DNA from 3 places in the Shewanella sp. BF02_Schw genome. Region 2 is predicted to be linked to each of the others. Evidence: predicted binding sites of a transcription regulator. Region 2 holds the regulator's gene; each other region holds the start of a gene.
What was found. Region 2 encodes sigma-54, which starts transcription at its own class of promoters, with help from an activator protein. Its sites were predicted from a motif close to GTTGGCACGNNNNTNGNNT; they were not measured.
Positions count from the first base shown of each region.

Region 1: the regulator sigma-54 is predicted to act here: its motif matches at 2,414-2,432, upstream of HNW13_RS02720 (flagellar assembly protein FlgT).
Region 3: the regulator sigma-54 is predicted to act here: its motif matches at 2,627-2,645, upstream of HNW13_RS18900 (DUF1328 family protein).

Region 1 covers NZ_JABKAW020000001.1:575,840-581,905, forward strand. The annotation lists gene HNW13_RS02705 (DUF6268 family outer membrane beta-barrel protein) at 66-998, shown strand; gene HNW13_RS02710 (LPP20 family lipoprotein) at 1,081-1,527, opposite strand; gene HNW13_RS02715 (FlgO family outer membrane protein) at 1,524-2,234, opposite strand; gene HNW13_RS02720 (flagellar assembly protein FlgT) at 2,504-3,712, shown strand; gene HNW13_RS02725 (IS5 family transposase) at 3,734-4,483, opposite strand; tRNA gene HNW13_RS02730 (tRNA-Arg) at 4,749-4,824, shown strand; gene HNW13_RS02735 (DUF2947 domain-containing protein) at 5,038-5,517, shown strand; gene HNW13_RS02740 (chalcone isomerase family protein) at 5,598-6,066, shown strand, end outside.
Region 2 covers NZ_JABKAW020000007.1:6,731-12,796, reverse strand. The annotation lists gene kdsC (3-deoxy-manno-octulosonate-8-phosphatase KdsC) at 1-4, shown strand, start outside; gene lptC (LPS export ABC transporter periplasmic protein LptC) at 1-561, shown strand; gene lptA (lipopolysaccharide transport periplasmic protein LptA) at 548-1,129, shown strand; gene lptB (LPS export ABC transporter ATP-binding protein) at 1,126-1,857, shown strand; gene HNW13_RS19920 (RNA polymerase factor sigma-54) at 2,000-3,484, shown strand; gene hpf (ribosome hibernation promoting factor) at 3,510-3,797, shown strand; gene ptsN (PTS IIA-like nitrogen regulatory protein PtsN) at 3,800-4,243, shown strand; gene rapZ (RNase adapter RapZ) at 4,240-5,103, shown strand; gene HNW13_RS19900 (HPr family phosphocarrier protein) at 5,124-5,399, shown strand; gene mgtE (magnesium transporter) at 5,911-6,066, shown strand, end outside.
Region 3 covers NZ_JABKAW020000006.1:23,704-29,769, reverse strand. The annotation lists gene HNW13_RS18915 (sigma-54 dependent transcriptional regulator) at 1-166, shown strand, start outside; gene HNW13_RS18910 (diacylglycerol kinase family protein) at 187-1,839, opposite strand; gene HNW13_RS18905 (hypothetical protein) at 2,054-2,248, opposite strand; gene HNW13_RS18900 (DUF1328 family protein) at 2,328-2,504, opposite strand; gene arsJ (organoarsenical effux MFS transporter ArsJ) at 2,832-4,049, opposite strand; gene HNW13_RS18890 (ArsJ-associated glyceraldehyde-3-phosphate dehydrogenase) at 4,055-5,065, opposite strand; gene HNW13_RS18885 (tyrosine-protein phosphatase) at 5,127-5,621, opposite strand; gene arsB (ACR3 family arsenite efflux transporter) at 5,696-6,066, opposite strand, start outside.

The DNA of each region.
Region 1 (6,066 bases), on a different contig from region 2:
CCAAGGTGCAGTTAAGCCAAGTTAATAGTTAACTTATCTCATTATTTGAAGGGAAGCAGATTGATATGACGCTTTATAACGTTAACGTAATTCAGCCAAAATCATTGAGTACATCAGCTTTGTCAATTTTGCTAGCATCGGGACTGTTGTTAAGTCAGCATGCTTTAGCAGCGCCAGAACGTTCACCATTTTCGCTCACTGTGGCTCGTACATCAACGGGTACCGCTAATGTTGGGGCTGATAGTAATAACCCTAATCAGTTACAGCGTGATGCTTGGAAGACCAGTTTTTCGGCCAGCATGCCACTCAATCGTCAGTGGTCAATTGGGGCAAATCTAGGCTACGACAATCTCGATTACGACTGGGATATTAACCAAAACACCCTGTTACGCAGCAGTACTGAACCTTGGTCAACCATACATCAGTACAGTGCTGGTTTATCGTTATCTTACCGTCTTGATAATCATTGGATGTTTCTTATAGCCCCCAAACTGCAATACGCCTATGCCGATACTGCATCATCTTCAAATGCGCAAAGTTATGGTGTAGTCGCATCGGGAATGTACCGTTTTGATTCGGGCAATATGTTGGGTGTTGGCGTTGCATACTTAAATGATATTTCAGAAGTGCGCACCGTACCTTACTTAGCCGTACGTTGGCAGATAAACGAGAAGTGGGTACTTGCTAACCCGTTCCAAGCTGGTTTTAGTGGTCCTGCAGGATTAGAGTTAAGTTATCAGTATAACCGTGACTGGAGTTTCGGTGTGGGTAGCTCAATGCGAACAGAACGTTTTTTAATTGCAGACGATGACAAAACCATTGAAGTAGAAGAATGGGTAGGCTTTGCTCGCGCAGGCTGGCAAGCAACTAGTAATGTTAGCCTTAATGCGTATGCAGGTTATTATTTTGCTGGAGAAATGGAGTTAAGTTATCCAGACGTTACGGAAGACATGGAAAACCAAGCAGCATTAGGTTTAGTGTTTAAGCTGACGTTTTAATGATAAGTGTTAACCTAATATAATAAATATGCCGCTGATATCAGCGGCATTTTTATATCAACAAGTTAGCGTAAACGTTCAATTAAAAGTAAGTAACTTCTTTTACGCGTTTAGGGCGATTTTGTTGTTCGTACAACTGCCATACTTGCTTAAAATCGAGTGCTAGCTCCGTGACATAAAATTCACCAGAAGGGTAGGTCTTAACCACTTTAGCGCCGCGAATAATACCACTCACGCTAGACTTAACGTTGTCGTCAGTTAATAACCACTCACTTACGTCGCTATTTGCCGAAATCTTTTGTCCATATACTTGCTCAGCCAACTCTCGGTAAGCGGCAATTTTTGAAGCTTGCATCGCCATTAAAATACGATGTGATGGCTCTTTACTGGGTTGGGTCGCCAACGGGGCATAACCAATTGCCGTTAGTGTTGGGAATGAAGCTGGCGCTTCGGTTTCCCACTGAACATATTTATCTTTGCTCACACAGCCAGTGAGCAGCAATAGCATAATTAACATCAACGACTTCATAGCTTATCTCCTAATACGGTGTAACGACTGTCGCCCTTATTCTCGTGGCGATACAGTAAACCATTGCGTGATTCAATGAGTTCAGAGGGTTGTAAATAACCCGACAAACTCGATGCTGCCACAAATGATTGCACCGCTGAAAGGACGCGATTATTGGTCACATTAACCACTCGGCCGTTAAACACAATTCCTTCAGGGGTTAGGGTCATGGTTGACACTAATACGTGTGAAACCGGTAAATCTGCACGTAACAGTTCCCAGTTGCGGCTCAACATAAACTCGCCTTGTTCTGTGGCGCGCAAATTTGTCGCCACATTTAAATCGACTAAGTTAAATTCATGAGCGTGGAATGCCGCGAGTAATCCTTGTTGTAACTGTAATGCTAATTCATTGGTTGCATTTAAATTACTGGTCATCACTGGCGTAGAAATCAGCAGTGGTTGATCTGGGCGCAAGGCGTCGTTTTGTAACACTAACTCGTTAACTAACTTTTCTGCCCACACATTCACCTGGCCTTTGGGTGATATCCCCGCAGCCTGAATATCATAAGCCAGTTTATCGTGATAAACCTCATCTTCGTCGACGGTTTTGACAAATTTACCGTTATTACTAAAGGCAAGGTTATTGGCAGCATTAGGCGTTTGGGTGCATGCCGCTAACGATAACGACGCAAGCATGACCGTGGAGATAAAAAGCCTGTTAATCATAATAATTCCTCTAACAAATAATGCCGCTAGTCTTGGTATAAATGAGTCATTTAATCGCCTTGTCCATCGATAACTAAGGCCAATTATGTACTCTTTATTATTGGTGTCTTTATATCGGCAAATGCGTTCAAAGCTTTACTGTAATAGTGCAACATCGAAAATAACCACTAATATAGTGAGTCGGCACAATTTTTGCTTTGATTAAAATAGAGTAAGCTGAATTTACACAATTGTGCAAAATAGACGATTTTTTGACATTAGGACATTGTATGTTGATCCGACACAGCCCTGTTATCCGAACAAAAACCTTTAATCACCTTGCCGTAATAGCAATGCTATGCGTGAGTGCATTGTGTGTAACGTCGTCGGTATTGGCTGAACAAATTGAAGTGACTGGTAAGGCTAAAATCGTTAATGGCGATATAGATAAAGCCCGTGAAGACGCCATAAGCCAAGCATTAAATTACGCCAGTTTAAAAGCCGGGGTTAACTTTTCCAGCGAACAACAAGTCAACCAAGGTCGGCTTACTCAAGATACCTTTCAAATTCAGCGGATGGGATCGGCCAATAACGTTGAATTAATGAGTGAAATGATCAGCCAACACACCATTACCGTGGTGTTACAGCTTGAACTCAGCGAACAAGAACCTAACGCACAATGTAAAAGCCAGTCTCTCAAGGCCGCGATTATGTTGCCACAAGCCTATTTACAAGAACGCGAACAGTTACGTTATGGTCAATTAGCTCACTTTGAAGAGCGGATCACCGAGCAATTAGGTAAAGCTATCAATGCACAGTCGCGATACAGTTTTGCACGACTACATGCCGATGAAAAAATTGATAACACCAATCAACTGGTCAACTTTAAAGGATATCGTATTCCCAGTTGGTTAGGCGAAATCACCGACAGCCAATATCTGCTGCAACCTGAAATCATTGATATTTCGACCGAACCTGCTCAAAGTAGTTATATGGGCTTTGTCGAGGATGATCCACTAAGGCAGTTTATTTTTAAATTAACCCTTTACCATGGGATCAGCGGTGAAGTGGTGTGGTCAGAATCATTCGCCACCTCAGCGCCTTGGGAATTTGAAAGACAAGAAATCGTCTCACCTGCTAACCAGCGCTTTTGGCGATCATCTTATGGTCAGGCGATCAGCGATATTTTACAGCAAAGCGTGATGTCGCTGGATAAGCAGTTAAACTGTCGTCCATTACTAGGCCAAATTGTTGCCAGGCAAGGGGATCGTATTATCATCAATTTAGGCCGTAAAAATGGTGTTAAAATGGGTGATAAGTTCCAAATCGTATTACAAAAAAATATCCCAGACAGATTTAATTCCATGCGTGCCATCGCCACAAAAAGCCGTGCCAATGTGGTTATCGAACAAGTTACCGAAGACAGCTCAACCGCAATATTTGACGGCATCGACAGTGCAGATAATATTCAAGTGAATGATATTGCGATTAAGAACTAATGATTAGGGGCTGTTGATCTTTCACATTGGCAGCCAAATTATAGAGCAAGCTAGAGCCAGCAGGCTTTCAAAATTAATTTTCAATTTATCATAGCGGGTCGCTATCGCTCTAAAATGCTTAAGCCGAGCAAAAGCATTTTCAACTAAATGCCGATATTTGTATAAACACCAATCGATATCTCCATTTCCTTGCTTCGAATTTTGTCTTCTAGGGATCACTGGCTTGGAACCACATTCACGCACTTTATCTCTAATCGCTTCACTGTCGTAGCCTTTGTCTGCAATAATAAAATGACTTTGTGGCAACAGTTCAATAAGGGCATTAGCTGCTTTACTATCATGAACTTCTCCACCTGTAACAATGAATTCTATCGGTAAACCATAGCTATCTACCGCGAGATGGATTTTGCTTGTATTACCACCACGACTTAGCCCAATTGCTTGATTTTCATCAGATGATGCACCTGAACTGTGTTGATGTGCTTTTACATAACTTCCATCAATAAATTCCCATTCAGTATCACTATTAGTCGATAATGTTTTGAACAGCCTGAGTAAAATACCTTTTCTTGACCACAGTAAAAAACGACGGTAAATGGTATTCCATAAGCCAAAATATTCAGGTAAATCTCGCCAAGGGCAGCCGACACGCAATCGGTAAAGGATCCCTTCCATCGTAAATCGATGCTCTTGCTTGTTATAAACTCTATCATCAAGCAGAATAGCTTTTAGCTTCGACCACATCTCATCAGTGAGCATTAATCGGGGCATGGTAATCTCGTTGTATTTGTTTTTGGCGAAGTGAATTATACGAGATTACCTTCTTCGCACAAAATTCAAACAAAGATCAACAGCCCCTAGCTCTAAGAAGTTAATAATTCAGACTCAAGACTCAAGACTCAAGACTCAAGAGTTAAGTGCTAAGTGCTAAGTGCTAATCGATAAGAGTAAGGCGATTATGAATTAGTTGGTTATTAATCAAGCAATTAAATATAAAAGGTTTAATTCGATTATAAACTCAGTATAATCACTGGGTCTCTCTATAGCTCAACAGGATAGAGCAGCCGCCTCCTAAGCGGCCGATCGGGGTTCGAGTCCCTGTGGGGAGACCATATAATTTATGTTAATTCTTGCTACTATTCTTTTTACCCTCATTTTCATTTAGTCGTTTTTTTCCTAGATTCAGACTTTTCTTCAATTAATCTTTTTATCTTCAGTATTAATATTTTAACAAATCATCACATCATTTATCCCTGTCGCTATCGCAGTCTGATCGGCTTTAGCGTTATAATTGCACTTCATTTTTTGTTGCTAGGAGCAGTTGTTTGTCACATTCATATATTCCGTTTGATCTTTATAAGCGTAAGTGGATTTTTAACCATAAAGATTTGCCTGTATCAGATGATGATAAGGCCTTGATTAAGCCATTGACCGATAAAAGTGCCATGGAAGTGTGGGATAAGTGGATAAGCAATAAGAGCAGTCGTGCAGAGCTGTTTGAAAAAGGTGATTGGCCAATAAAGCAAGATGCTTGGGTGGCAACGGAGCATTGGCAGTCGGCATGGGATTCTAATGATAATGCGATGCCCGAAGCAATTATTGCGCATATTCAATGGCCTGATGATGCGGTGGTGTACTTTTGCTATGAAAAATACCAAATAGTTGAAACTCGCTGGGATGTGTTTGTGCGTAATTGGAAGTGCTTTTTATTTTTTGATGATGGTCCAATTTTAATCTCGCCAAAGCACAAGCAAGCATTGATGTTTCTACAGAATGGCCAATATAAATTAGGCGTTCGCGGTTAAATTACCCGACTTGAGTTGCGGTTGTTGGTTAAACGGCTGATGGTGTAGTCGTTGATATTGCAGTTTTTTAGAGAGTTTATATGAAATTATTAGCTTCAATTGGATTGAGCTTATCGTTAATGATGCCGTTGTTGGCGCAAGCTAGCATGATTGCAGATGTTGATGTAGCAGAGCAAATTACAGTAGCAGAGCAGCCATTGATATTGAATGGCGCTGGTGTACGCAGTAAGTTTTTTATGGATTTATATGTGGGTAGTTTATATCTGCCGACAAAAGTGCACACTCTAGAAGATGTGCTTACTCAGCCGATAGCGGTGATCCAGCTAACGATTACTTCTGGGATGATCACTTCAAACAAAATGCGTGATGCCATTACTGACGGTTTTGAAGCTGCTACCGACAATGACACACACTCAATTGCCAAAGATATTGAACATTTTACCCAATTGTTTGCAGATGAAATTGTCGACGGTGATCAATTTACTTTTGTCACCCAAAAAGGCAAGGGCGTGAGCAGTATCAAAAATGGTAATGCTCAGGGAGATATTG
Region 2 (6,066 bases):
ATGAGTAGAGTCACGCTAGGTATTATTGCTTTTTTTGGGCTTGCTTTTATATTGTACTGGCAAGCACAAGTAAAACGCAGTGAAATGGACGCGGTACAAATACGCGGTATTGAGCGCCCAGATTTTGTTGCAGATAACCTACGCACTACAGAATTCAACCAACTAGGTTTCGTCGAAAGTCGAGTCAGCGCCGAACACATGGAGCATTACGCCTCAAGTGACATCACTCACTTTACCAAACCTATTTACCTCATTTACCCTGAAAACGGTAAAGCACAATGGCAATTAAGTGCAGACCGTGGGCAATTGAATAAAAATACCAGCAAAGTCACATTAGAAAATAATGTTATTATTGATGCCATTGATATAGAAGAACCCCTGCAGTCACTGAGTACCCAAGCTATTACGGTGGATTTAACCACTATGATAGGATCCTCACAAGAGATGGTGTACATCAAAGGTAAAGGGTTTATTATTCAAGGTTTAGGCCTACATGCTGACTTGAATTCGCAAAAATTATCGCTACTAAGCCAGGTAGAAGGAACATATGAGCCACATTAATCGTCTCCACACTCGCGCCAATGTTATGTTATTAAGTAGCATACTTTGTATATTGAGTTTGCCTGCCATAGCGAAACAAGGGGATCTGAAACAAGAATTGAAAATCGCTTCAGTCAGTCAGTCTGCCGACATTAAGAATAATCAAATTGTTTTTAATGGTCCGGTAACGATTGTCCAAGGCACGATTAATATCAATGCAGATCAGTTACGGGCGTTTACCCCTGAAAACACCACCAGTAAGAGATTAATTGCTACTGGCACCCCGGCTACATTTTCACAAGAATTAGATGACGGTAAAATTGGTACCGCAAGTGCTAACGAAATTAGCTATGACCTTGCCACCACTACACTCACATTGACTGGCAACGCCAAATTGGATCAATCAGGTAGCCAGGTTACCGGTAATAAAATCAAGTACAACATCAGTGCTCAAGAGCTGATTGCCGAAAGTACTGGTACAGGGCAAGATCGGGTAATCACCATCATTCAACCAGAGAATTTCCAAGACGAGTCGGCGCCAAAGCAAAAACTCCCTGAAATTCCTGTTAACAAGCAGATCAAACCATGACCCAAATTACCTTAACCGCTGAAAATCTAGCTAAAAGCTATAAAGCTCGTCAAGTTGTTAAAGATGTGAGTTTAACGGTTAAAACAGGCCAAATTGTCGGTCTTTTAGGCCCCAATGGTGCAGGTAAAACCACCACCTTTTATATGGTTGTCGGCTTAGTAAAAAGCGATAAAGGCCGAATATTGATTGACGATGACGACCTTACTGCCGATCCAATGCATTTGCGCGCCCGCAAAGGTATAGGTTACTTACCACAAGAAGCCAGTATTTTCCGCAAGCTTACCGTTTACGACAACATAATGGCCGTACTGCAAACTCGCAAAGAGCTCAGCACAGACCAACGTATTGAACAGCTTGAGCATCTACTCGAAGAGTTCCACATTACTCACATACGCGACAGCCAAGGCATGTCGTTATCGGGTGGTGAACGTCGTCGTGTTGAAATTGCGCGCGCTTTAGCTGCTAATCCAAAATTTATTTTGCTTGATGAGCCCTTTGCTGGTGTTGATCCTATTTCGGTCATCGACATTAAAAAAATCATCCAACAACTTAAAAATCGCGGTTTAGGGGTATTAATTACCGACCATAACGTACGTGAAACGCTAGACGTTTGTGAGCGAGCCTATATCGTCAGCCAGGGTAATTTAATTGCCGAAGGCACACCTGATGAGATATTAAGTAATCAACAAGTTCGAGCTGTGTACTTAGGTGAACAATTCAAGCTATAGTTACTTTACTGGCCTTTTAGTCTAGCTAACTCATTTCATTGAACGATACCTAAACAACGTTAAATGTCATTGATGTTTATGGCAATCCATTACAGTTCGAGATTGTCATTTTTATGGAAAATCATCTAGGGATAAGCGGTAAATGAAAGCGTCACTCCAACTTAAAATGGGTCAACACTTAACCATGACCCCACAATTGCAGCAAGCCATTCGCTTACTGCAATTATCGTCATTGGAGCTACAGCAGGAAATCCAACAAGCATTAGATTCAAATCCATTGCTTGAAATAGAAGATGAGTTTTCTGAAGCAAAAAACTCCTTAAAAGAAAACCGCGACCAAGCGGATACCGACTTTAGTGACAACAGTATTGTTAATGTCGAAAAAGACACTTCCACCGTCGACATAGCAGAATCCATGACCAAAGAAACCATGGATGATTTAGCCATGGATACCACATGGGATGAAGTATACACAGCCTCACCTATGTCAGGTTCGGGCAGTGCAAGCATGCGCGATGACGACATGCCCTTTCAAGGTGAAACTACTGAAGGTTTGTACGAACACTTAGAATGGCAAAAAAATCTCACTCCATTTTCAGACACAGATCTCGCCATTGCCACCGCCATTATTGATGCCATTGATGAACGCGGTTATTTAACCCAAAGTACCGAAGATATTCTCGAAGCCATGGGTGATGAAAATGTGGAACTCGATGAGGTTGAAGCGGTATTAAAACGCGTTCAACACTTTGACCCTGTGGGTGTTGCAGCACGTGATTTAAGCGAATGCCTATTTATTCAATTAGCGCAATACTCTAACGACACACCCCATATCGATAATGCACGATTGTTAATCAAAGGCTATTTAGAGTTAATTGCTGGCCGTGATTTCAGATTATTGATGCGTAAAACAAAACTAAAAGAAAATGAGTTACGTGACGCAATCACTTTAATCCAGACACTCAATCCTCGTCCGGGCTTATTAATTACCCCCATGGATGATGAATACGTGATTCCCGATGTCACAGTATTAAAGAAAAATGGCCGTTGGGTAGTAGAGTTAAACCCAGACAACATGCCTAAAATTGGTGTTAATCAGCAATATGCAGCCATGGCTAGAGGCAGTAAAAACCCGTCGGATAGTCAATTTATTCGAGGCCATCTGCAAGAGGCTAAATGGTTTATTAAAAGTATTGAAAGCCGTAATGATACTTTACTTAAAGTGGCAAATTGCATTGTGCAATTTCAGCAAGGCTTTTTTGAATATGGCGAAGAAGCCATGAAGCCTATGGTGCTCAATGATATCGCTGAAGCTGTAGAAATGCATGAATCGACCATTTCACGAGTCACCACACAAAAATATATGCACACCCCTCGGGGCTTATTTGAACTAAAATACTTCTTCTCTAGCCATGTCAGTACTGACGATGGCGGGGAATGCTCATCAACGGCCATTCGTGCTTTTATCAAAAAGCTGGTTGCCGCAGAAAACCAGAAAAAACCACTGAGTGACAGTAAAATGGCTCAGCTTCTGGCAGAACAGGGCATAAACGTTGCTCGTCGTACGATAGCAAAATACCGTGAAGCAATGATGATCCCGCCCTCAAACCAACGTAAGAGTTTATAACCTACTAGGCAATGGAGGATTTTTTATGCAAATAAGTCTGACTGGGCGTCATGTCGAAATAACAGAATCTTTACGTGAATACATCCACAGTAAATTTTCAAAGCTTGAACGACACTTCGATCAGATCCATAATGTACACGTTGTGCTCAATGTAGAAAAATTACAACAAAAAGCAGAAGCCAAAATCAACATTAATGGCGCAGAAATTTTTGCAATGTCAGAAAGTACTGATATGTATGCTGCAATAGACGCCCTGATCGATAAACTCGACCGTCAGGTAATTAAACACAAAGAGAAGAATACAAAACACTAACGATGGAACTTTGTACCATTCTGCAGCCGGAATGCACTACCTGTGCCACACCGGGCAGTAAGAAAAAAGTACTGGAACTCATCAGCAATTTAGTCGCTGCCCAGTACCCAACCCTGTCTTCGCAAGAGGTTTTTGAAAGCCTGTTAGCGAGAGAGAAAATGGGTAGCACAGGTATAGGAAATGGCATTGCGATACCTCATGGTAGATTAACGACCATCGATCACCCTATCGCGATATTTATTAAATGTGAAGAAGCCATTGCCTTTGATGCAATCGATAAGCAACCCGTGGATCTTTTATTTGCTTTGTTAGTCCCTGCAGACCAGTGCCAACAACATTTAGGCACGTTATCGAGCATGGCCCAAAAGTTAAGCGATAAGCAAATATTGAAACAGCTTCGTAAAACTCACGACGCAACAGAACTTTATCAGGTTATTACTGCATGAAACTAGTTATAGTATCGGGACGTTCAGGCTCAGGGAAATCCGTTGCCCTGAGAGTATTAGAAGACCTAGGATATTATTGTGTTGATAATTTGCCTTTACCACTCATTGGCACATTATTAGCCCAGCTTAAAGGCAGTAATGATTTGGTTGCGATTAGCGTTGATGTTCGTAACATTGCAGAACAAGGTAAAGTGCTTCAAGACCAATTGGCACTACTTCAAAATGACACTGAAATTATCAGTTTCTTTTTAAATTCCAATGACAAAGTATTGCTTAAACGTTACAGCGAAACACGTCGATTACACCCGTTATCTAAAAATCATATTTCACTGCAAGAAGCGATAAAACTAGAAGGCCGTTTACTTGAGCCTATCGCAAAAATTGTTGATCACTATATCGACACTTCTGCGCTAAACATCTACGAATTAAGCGACCAAGTTAGGCAAATATTATTAGGCAGTGTTGATAAAGAGTTAGTGATTAACTTTGAATCTTTTGGCTTTAAACACGGCATGCCGACAGAAGCAGATTTTATGTTTGATGTACGCTTTTTACCCAACCCACATTGGGAAATAGAACTGCGTCCATTTACGGGTTTAGACGAGCCCGTACAAGAATTTTTAGGTCGTCAGCCATTAGTTAATAAATTTATTTGGCAAATTGAAAACCTATTTGAAACTTGGATGCCGCATTTAGAACGTAACAATCGCAGTTACCTTACCATCGCGATTGGTTGTACTGGTGGTCAGCACCGTTCGGTATATATTGCAGATCAATTAGCAAAACGATTTCGACAAGGCAGTAAACACACGGTTAATGCTCGCCACAGAGAATTAAATATCAGTGATACTAATAACTAAGTGAGCATAGGATCGCGTCAATGATCAAACTTGAACGCCAAGTGACCATTTCAAATAAATTGGGGTTACACGCCCGTGCCGCCACAAAACTCGCGATGTTAGCGGCGGATTTTGATGCTAACATCACCTTAACTCAAGGCGAAAAAAACGCCAGCGCAGCTAGCGTACTTGGGCTATTAATGCTTGAAAGTGGTATCGGTAAAATGATTAGGGTGACAGCTCAAGGCCCAGATGCTGAAGTAGCATTAAACGCAGTGTGTGATCTCATTAATGCTAAATTTGATGAATCTTGTTAATTTTTTAATCGCATTAAATTTATAAATAGCCTGTAATGTGTGAATAGCTGCAAGTTACTCATGCTTTAAGCCACCGTCATCCTTATTTTATGCGGCCTCTAAATGACTAGGCCATACTAACCAAACTGTCACGACATTGATGATCACCAGTAGACATCAGTCCCTCAAAAATATTAGCCCTTAGGTTTATCTCTCGCAGTTGATACCAATCTCATTAGTATCAGTTCATTCTGCGGGAGTTAGCGTTTAACATGATAAAGACATTACCGCTTCTAGCAACGGATCCAGTGCAACTCTGTTTCCGTGACGTGGTACGTCTATAGTATGTAAAGCAGCATTGGCTGCTGCAGAATTTCACCGCAGAAGTCATTTAAGTATTTTATTTCTGCATTTCATTGTCTTACGTAAAGACAGCTATTTCTGCATTTATACGCCTTGAACTGTACAACCTGAGAAACCCAGAATAATGACATACTGAATAATATAAGTATGACGAATAGGAAGTAGATATATGGGTAAAGAGTACCTAGACAATGAGATAACAGAACAACGTCTCAATCAACTCGTTCAAGCACTAGACAGTGGTCTGTTTGTCCATGCCCGTAACATGCTACATACCATGTCACCTAACGATGTCGCCCTTATTCTCGAATCATCACCGCCCAAA
Region 3 (6,066 bases), on a different contig from region 2:
TGCTGGTATGCGCTTAGATGAACTTGAAAAAGTAGCTATTTATCAAGCGCTCGACAACTCATTGGGCAATAAAAATGATACTGCCAAACAGCTCGGTATTAGCGTCAAAACCCTTTACAACAAACTCAGTAAATACGAAGACCAAACCGGTTCAGACGAACCATAGCGTCATTAAACGCCCATTCATTAAACGTGTTTGCTCGCTTCTGGCACAAGCACATTTAATGACCTGGGTTTGACTTTAATACACAAATCTTCTGATTCAAATAACTCACCATCGATCACATATTGGCAAGACGAATCTGTGTTTAAGTAGATTTTTTTTGCTTGCTCATGATGAATTTGACTCTGTTGATTATCTTCACGTTCTCCAGTTAAGCCTGCAAATAGCAACTCGGTCATACTCAATAACTGTTGTGGCGATGTCTCACTCGATTCAATCCAGGTAATATCTAACAAGCCATCGGTAATATTGGGCTCGCCATTACCTAGCGCTAACAAGCTGGTAAATGGCGCAGCATTGGCTATCACTAGGCTAGTGGTGTTAATCACTTTAATATCGCCACCATCGATCTGCACTCTTATCGACAATGGCTGGTTTTCGCCTACCGCCTCCCACAAACCATTAAGGTAGGCTAATTGTCCTAGGGCATCTTTTTGGTCACGGTCAGCCTTCGCTATCATTTTTTGTTCAAAGCCTAGCCCCACCAGCAACAACATCAACTCATCATTACATGTAGCAGTATCAACACGTTGTGAATAACCTTGAATCAAAATATCAAGCGCTTGCGATACCGGCACCAATTTACTGGCGGCGCCAAACAAAGTATGACTTAGTGCATTGGTGGTTCCCATCGGAATAATACCTAAGAAAATATCGGTATCAACAATCACTGATGCCACCTCGTTAACCGTACCATCGCCACCACAGGCAACTATAATATCTGCGCCCTTTTGTTTAGCTTGTTTGGCTAATTGCACTGCAGACTTATCTTTGGCGGTATACAGCACTTCAAGCTGAAAGTAATCCGTCAAGGTTTGGGTAATATGGTCTGCTTCATCATGCCATTTACCACCACCAGACACTGGGTTAACAATCAACCAAGCACGTTTGTGAATATTAATTTGTTGCTGACTATGCATTTTTTCTATAGCGGCCAACTGCCATTTATTTAACCGTGCCGTTTGGCGGATACTATTGATGGATTTAAGCACATCATTAACATTACGATTTCTCTCACGGCAGACTAAATAAGCCGCTAATACCAACACCGAACGCCCCCGGCCTAGCGCGCAATGCACTACTACATTTTTACCATTACTGACTTGAGTGTGTAACCAATTAATGGCTTGATTTAACTGCGCGACAGTCGGTACGCTGTGATCTAATATGGGAATATTTAAATAGCCAATATTTTCATCAAACAAGGTCCACTCTAATGCGTCAAATTCGGCAGTAACATCCAAAATTGCATCAATTTTTTCATGCTTAAGTCGGTCAATATCACTGGGAAACAATCGGCAGGCTAAATACAACTGCTTATCTATTTTTTGGATTACGGGCACTTTGTCATGCTTTCTTGCCCAGGCGTTATACAGCTGGCACCCCATTAAAAAGGGAACAAAACTCCAACTGATATACCAAGGAATGCTGCCATCTTGGCTTTTTCGGAAAATGCCTGCGCTATTAAACCAATAAGCTGAACTCACCAGCCCCAAAGATAATGCAACCCAAGCAAAAATAACCTTAAGTAACACATAAGGAAGCGCCACACATAAGCACAAAGCCAATAATGCGCCAACAGTATAATAATATTTAATATGAATACGGGTTAGCATTGTGGTCCTCCTGTTGTAAAAAAGCAGCACATGTGTGCTGCTTAGGCTAATACTTATCTTAATAACTATCTGGTTATTTCGTCGCTGTCAGTCAAACATTCCACCTCGACTTACATTGGTTTAAATGGAATGACTCTACCTAGAACAATGCATTTTGAGTTGTAACACTTAACGACTTAAACAAATAAAATAGTTAATGTGATTGGTACAATGCTTAACAGTCTGGATCTTCAGCTTTCATACCTTCTTTAACATCTTCACATGTATCTTCAACTGCATTACCGGCATCTTGCATCATTTCATCCACTTTCTCACCTGCGTTTTCAGCTTTGTTATCTGAACATGCTGATAAACCGGCCGTTAAAAACACCATTAAACTTGCCATTGTCAGTAGTTTTAATAAATTCATATTCATCTCCTGGATGATGGTTGTAATCGTATAAACTTGTTTAAGCAGCCTCAACTTGGATTAAGGTAAGGGGTTAATACTATCCTCGGGGAGCTTTGCCTCTAATCGCATTGGCTACTAACGAAATCACTAGCAACACAATAAAAATAAAGAAAATAATTTTCGCGATGCCTGCTGCTGCACCTGCAATACCGGTAAACCCCAATAGACCCGCTATAACGGCTATCACTAAAAACATTAATGTCCAGCCCAACATAAAAACCTCCTTGGTGTACGGTTTACATTGTGATGTGTGTTTAATTTACGCTGACGATTGATACAAATATCTTATCTCTATCGTAAAAATTAACGATTCACACCACGACTATGAATTAGTTAAAGCCAGCATCATGCCAACTTTTAAAAAAAGCCATAAGACCATGATTTTTATGGTTTTAAAATTTAAAGCAAGAAAGTCAATAATGAGAAAGCCATAGATGAGCAGGCAATTTTTACCGATGATACGGTAAGAGTTTCAGGCTATCACGGTTAGATAACGAAATATCGATGTGTAAACAAAAATGCATCTAGCGGCTGTAATGGCTTACCTTTTATGAGGCAACTTAAGTGAAATTAAGGCAGCAAGAGCTATAAAACCACTCGATATCCATAAACAAGCTTCTAAGCCATAGGCTTGATAGACCCAACCTGACAGTATCGTTCCAATCAACCTTCCCATGGCATTGGCCATATAGTAAAAGCCCACATCCAGTGACACGCCATCACTGCCAGCATAGCTAACAATTAAGTAGCTATGCAGTGATGAGTTAATCGCAAACACCGCGCCAAACATTAATAAACCGATGACGACACTTTCTAGCACATAAAAATCGGCATGTAGTGCGACTGCAATTGCGGCAGGAATGAGTAGTAAATAAGTTGCCCATGTAAAAGCAGCTCGGCCGCTCGGCACTTTTCCCTGTCGTTTACCGGTGAAATAAGGTGCAATGGATTGCACCACACCATAACCAATCACCCAGCTAGCCATAAAGCTACCAACCCACCAATGATCCCAGCCAAAAGTTGTGGCTAAAAATACCGGTAATGCCACCACAAACCATACATCTCTGGCGCCAAACAAAAACATCCGCGCCGCCGAAAGGATGTTAATCGACTGACTTTTAGAAAAAATATCTTTGAATTTGGGTTTGTTTTTCGCTTTGCCTAAATCATCTTTTAAGGTCACTAAACTACATAACCATACAATGCCTAATAACGTGGCCATTAAAATAATGGCGCCTGTAAACCCTAGGCCTGTGAGTAACACACCACCTAAAAAGAATCCCACTCCTTTTAAGGCATTTTTAGAGCCCGTTAACAACGCAACCCATTGGTAAAGCTTACCTTCTGCATCTGCTGGCACTAAGGTTTTAATGGCACTTTTGGCGCTCATTTTATTCAAATCTTTGGCGATGCCCGACAGCGCCTGAGCAGCCATAACGTACATGACGGTTAGCATGTCAGCAGGTACAGTTAGCATAGCTAGTGCCACTATTTGCAGGCCTAAGCCAATATTCATAGTGTTATTTAGGCCAAGCCGTGCGCCTAACCAACCACCAACAAGATTAGTCACAACACCAAAAATCTCATAAAACAAAAACAACATCGCAATATTTAACGGGCTGTAACCCAATTGGTGAAAATACAACACCACCAGCATACGCAAAGCGCCATCGGTTAAGGTAAATGCCCAGTAATTACCGGTAATCAATAAGTACTGTTTTATCGATGGTGATAAGGTACGCAATGTATCCAGCCCCATGAAGCTTATTCCTTATCTGCTAAGCCGACTTTACGTGCGAGCTCAGCGGTACGATTAGCGTATCCCCACTCGTTGTCGTACCACACATACAGTTTCACTTGGGTGTCATTCACCACCATGGTCGACAACGCATCGATAATGCTTGAGCGCGGGTCGGTTTTATAATCAACCGACACTAATGGGCGTTCTTCATAGCCCATAATGCCTTTCAGTTCTTTATCAGCAGCTTGCTTCAATAGTTGGTTTACTTCTTCAACCGTTGTTCCACGAGCCACTTCAAATACGCAATCGGTGAGTGACGCATTAGCTAACGGCACCCGTATCGCATGACCATTTAACTTACCTTTTAGCTCTGGGAAAATATGGGTAATCGCGGTAGCCGAACCCGTGGTAGTGGGTATCAAACTAATGCCACACGCACGGGCGCGGCGTAAGTCTTGATGCGGGGCATCCAGAATAGTTTGAGTATTGGTAATATCGTGGATCGTAGTCATTGAGCCATGCTTAATACCTATCTTTTCATGAATCACTTTTACTACTGGTGCTAAACAGTTGGTGGTACACGATGCTGCCGTCACGATGGGATGGATGGCTTTGTCATATAAATCATCGTTAACGCCCATTACAATATTGAGCACGCCGTCTTCTTTTACTGGCGCAGTCACCACAACCCGTTTTACACCTTGATCTAAGTAAACTTGTAGCAAGGCTTTGGTTTTTATCTTGCCAGAGGCCTCAATCACCACATCACATTTTGACCAGTCAGTGTCTTGGGTAGCGACATTACGGCTGCAAGGAATGGCTTTACCGTTAATCACAATGGCATCACCATTATGGGTCGCCTCATGATGCCAACGACCATGGACTGAATCAAAGGTCATTAAGTGCGCCAGCGTAGCTGCATCGCCAGCAGGATCGTTAATGTGCACAATGTCTACATCGTCCCAATCATACGCCGCGCGCATTGATAAACGTCCCATACGGCCGAAACCGTTAATGCCTATTTTTATCGTCATAATGGTGTCCTAAGCTTGCTCTCATTGTTAAGTTATCGTTTCAATGGTTAGTCACTACATGCTAACCATTAAATGCATCAAAATATTCACGCTGAACCGGATGAGCCAGCGCCTTGGGTCGCAAGGCTTGCACGGCATTAATCACTTTATCTTTAGGCCAGCCTAAACTGACTAATATCAGACCAATCACTAATCCCGTGCGGCCCGAACCACCTTTGCAATGCACGGCAATAGTGCCTTGGTTATTCAACAATTCAATAATCTGGACTTTATGGGCTAACCACTGGGTTTCAAATCCTTGCCCTGGCGCGGCATCGTCAGCAATGGGCAATTGCACCCAGCTAATGGCCTGTGTGGTACATTCAGCGGGTAAACTCTCCGCTTCATTTCGCACTATTTCATCATCGAACATCAAGGTGATTAGCATTTTTGCACCCGCCGCCTTCAATGTGGCAACTGATGCAGCTAATGCTTCATCTTTGGTACCAGGGCACGGGGTAAAAATCAGCTTGGCGCCATTATCTAACGCTAAAACATCATAAGGATGAGGTTGCATGGTTAACTCCAAAAAGTAACTTCAAAACATTTTCATAAATTGATTCACAAAGCCGAATTAACAAACTGACTTCATTAATGGTTAAACCAATGTTGAGTCCGATTGATAATGGCCACCAGCGATAGCATCACCGGCACTTCAACTAATACCCCGACAACCGTAGCCAACGCGGCTCCTGAGTGCAGCCCAAATAACGATATCGCCACGGCGACAGCTAGCTCGAAAAAGTTAGATGTACCAATTAAACAAGCTGGGGCGGCAATGTTATGGGCTAATTTCAGCCATTTAGCTGCTATGTACGCAATAATAAAAATACCGTACGTTTGAATCACTAGTGGTATGGCAATTAAGCCAATGGTTTGCGGATCTGACACAATCACTTCAGCTTGAAAACCAAACAGCAACACCACAGTGGCCAGTAAACCGATAATCGACCATGGTTTTA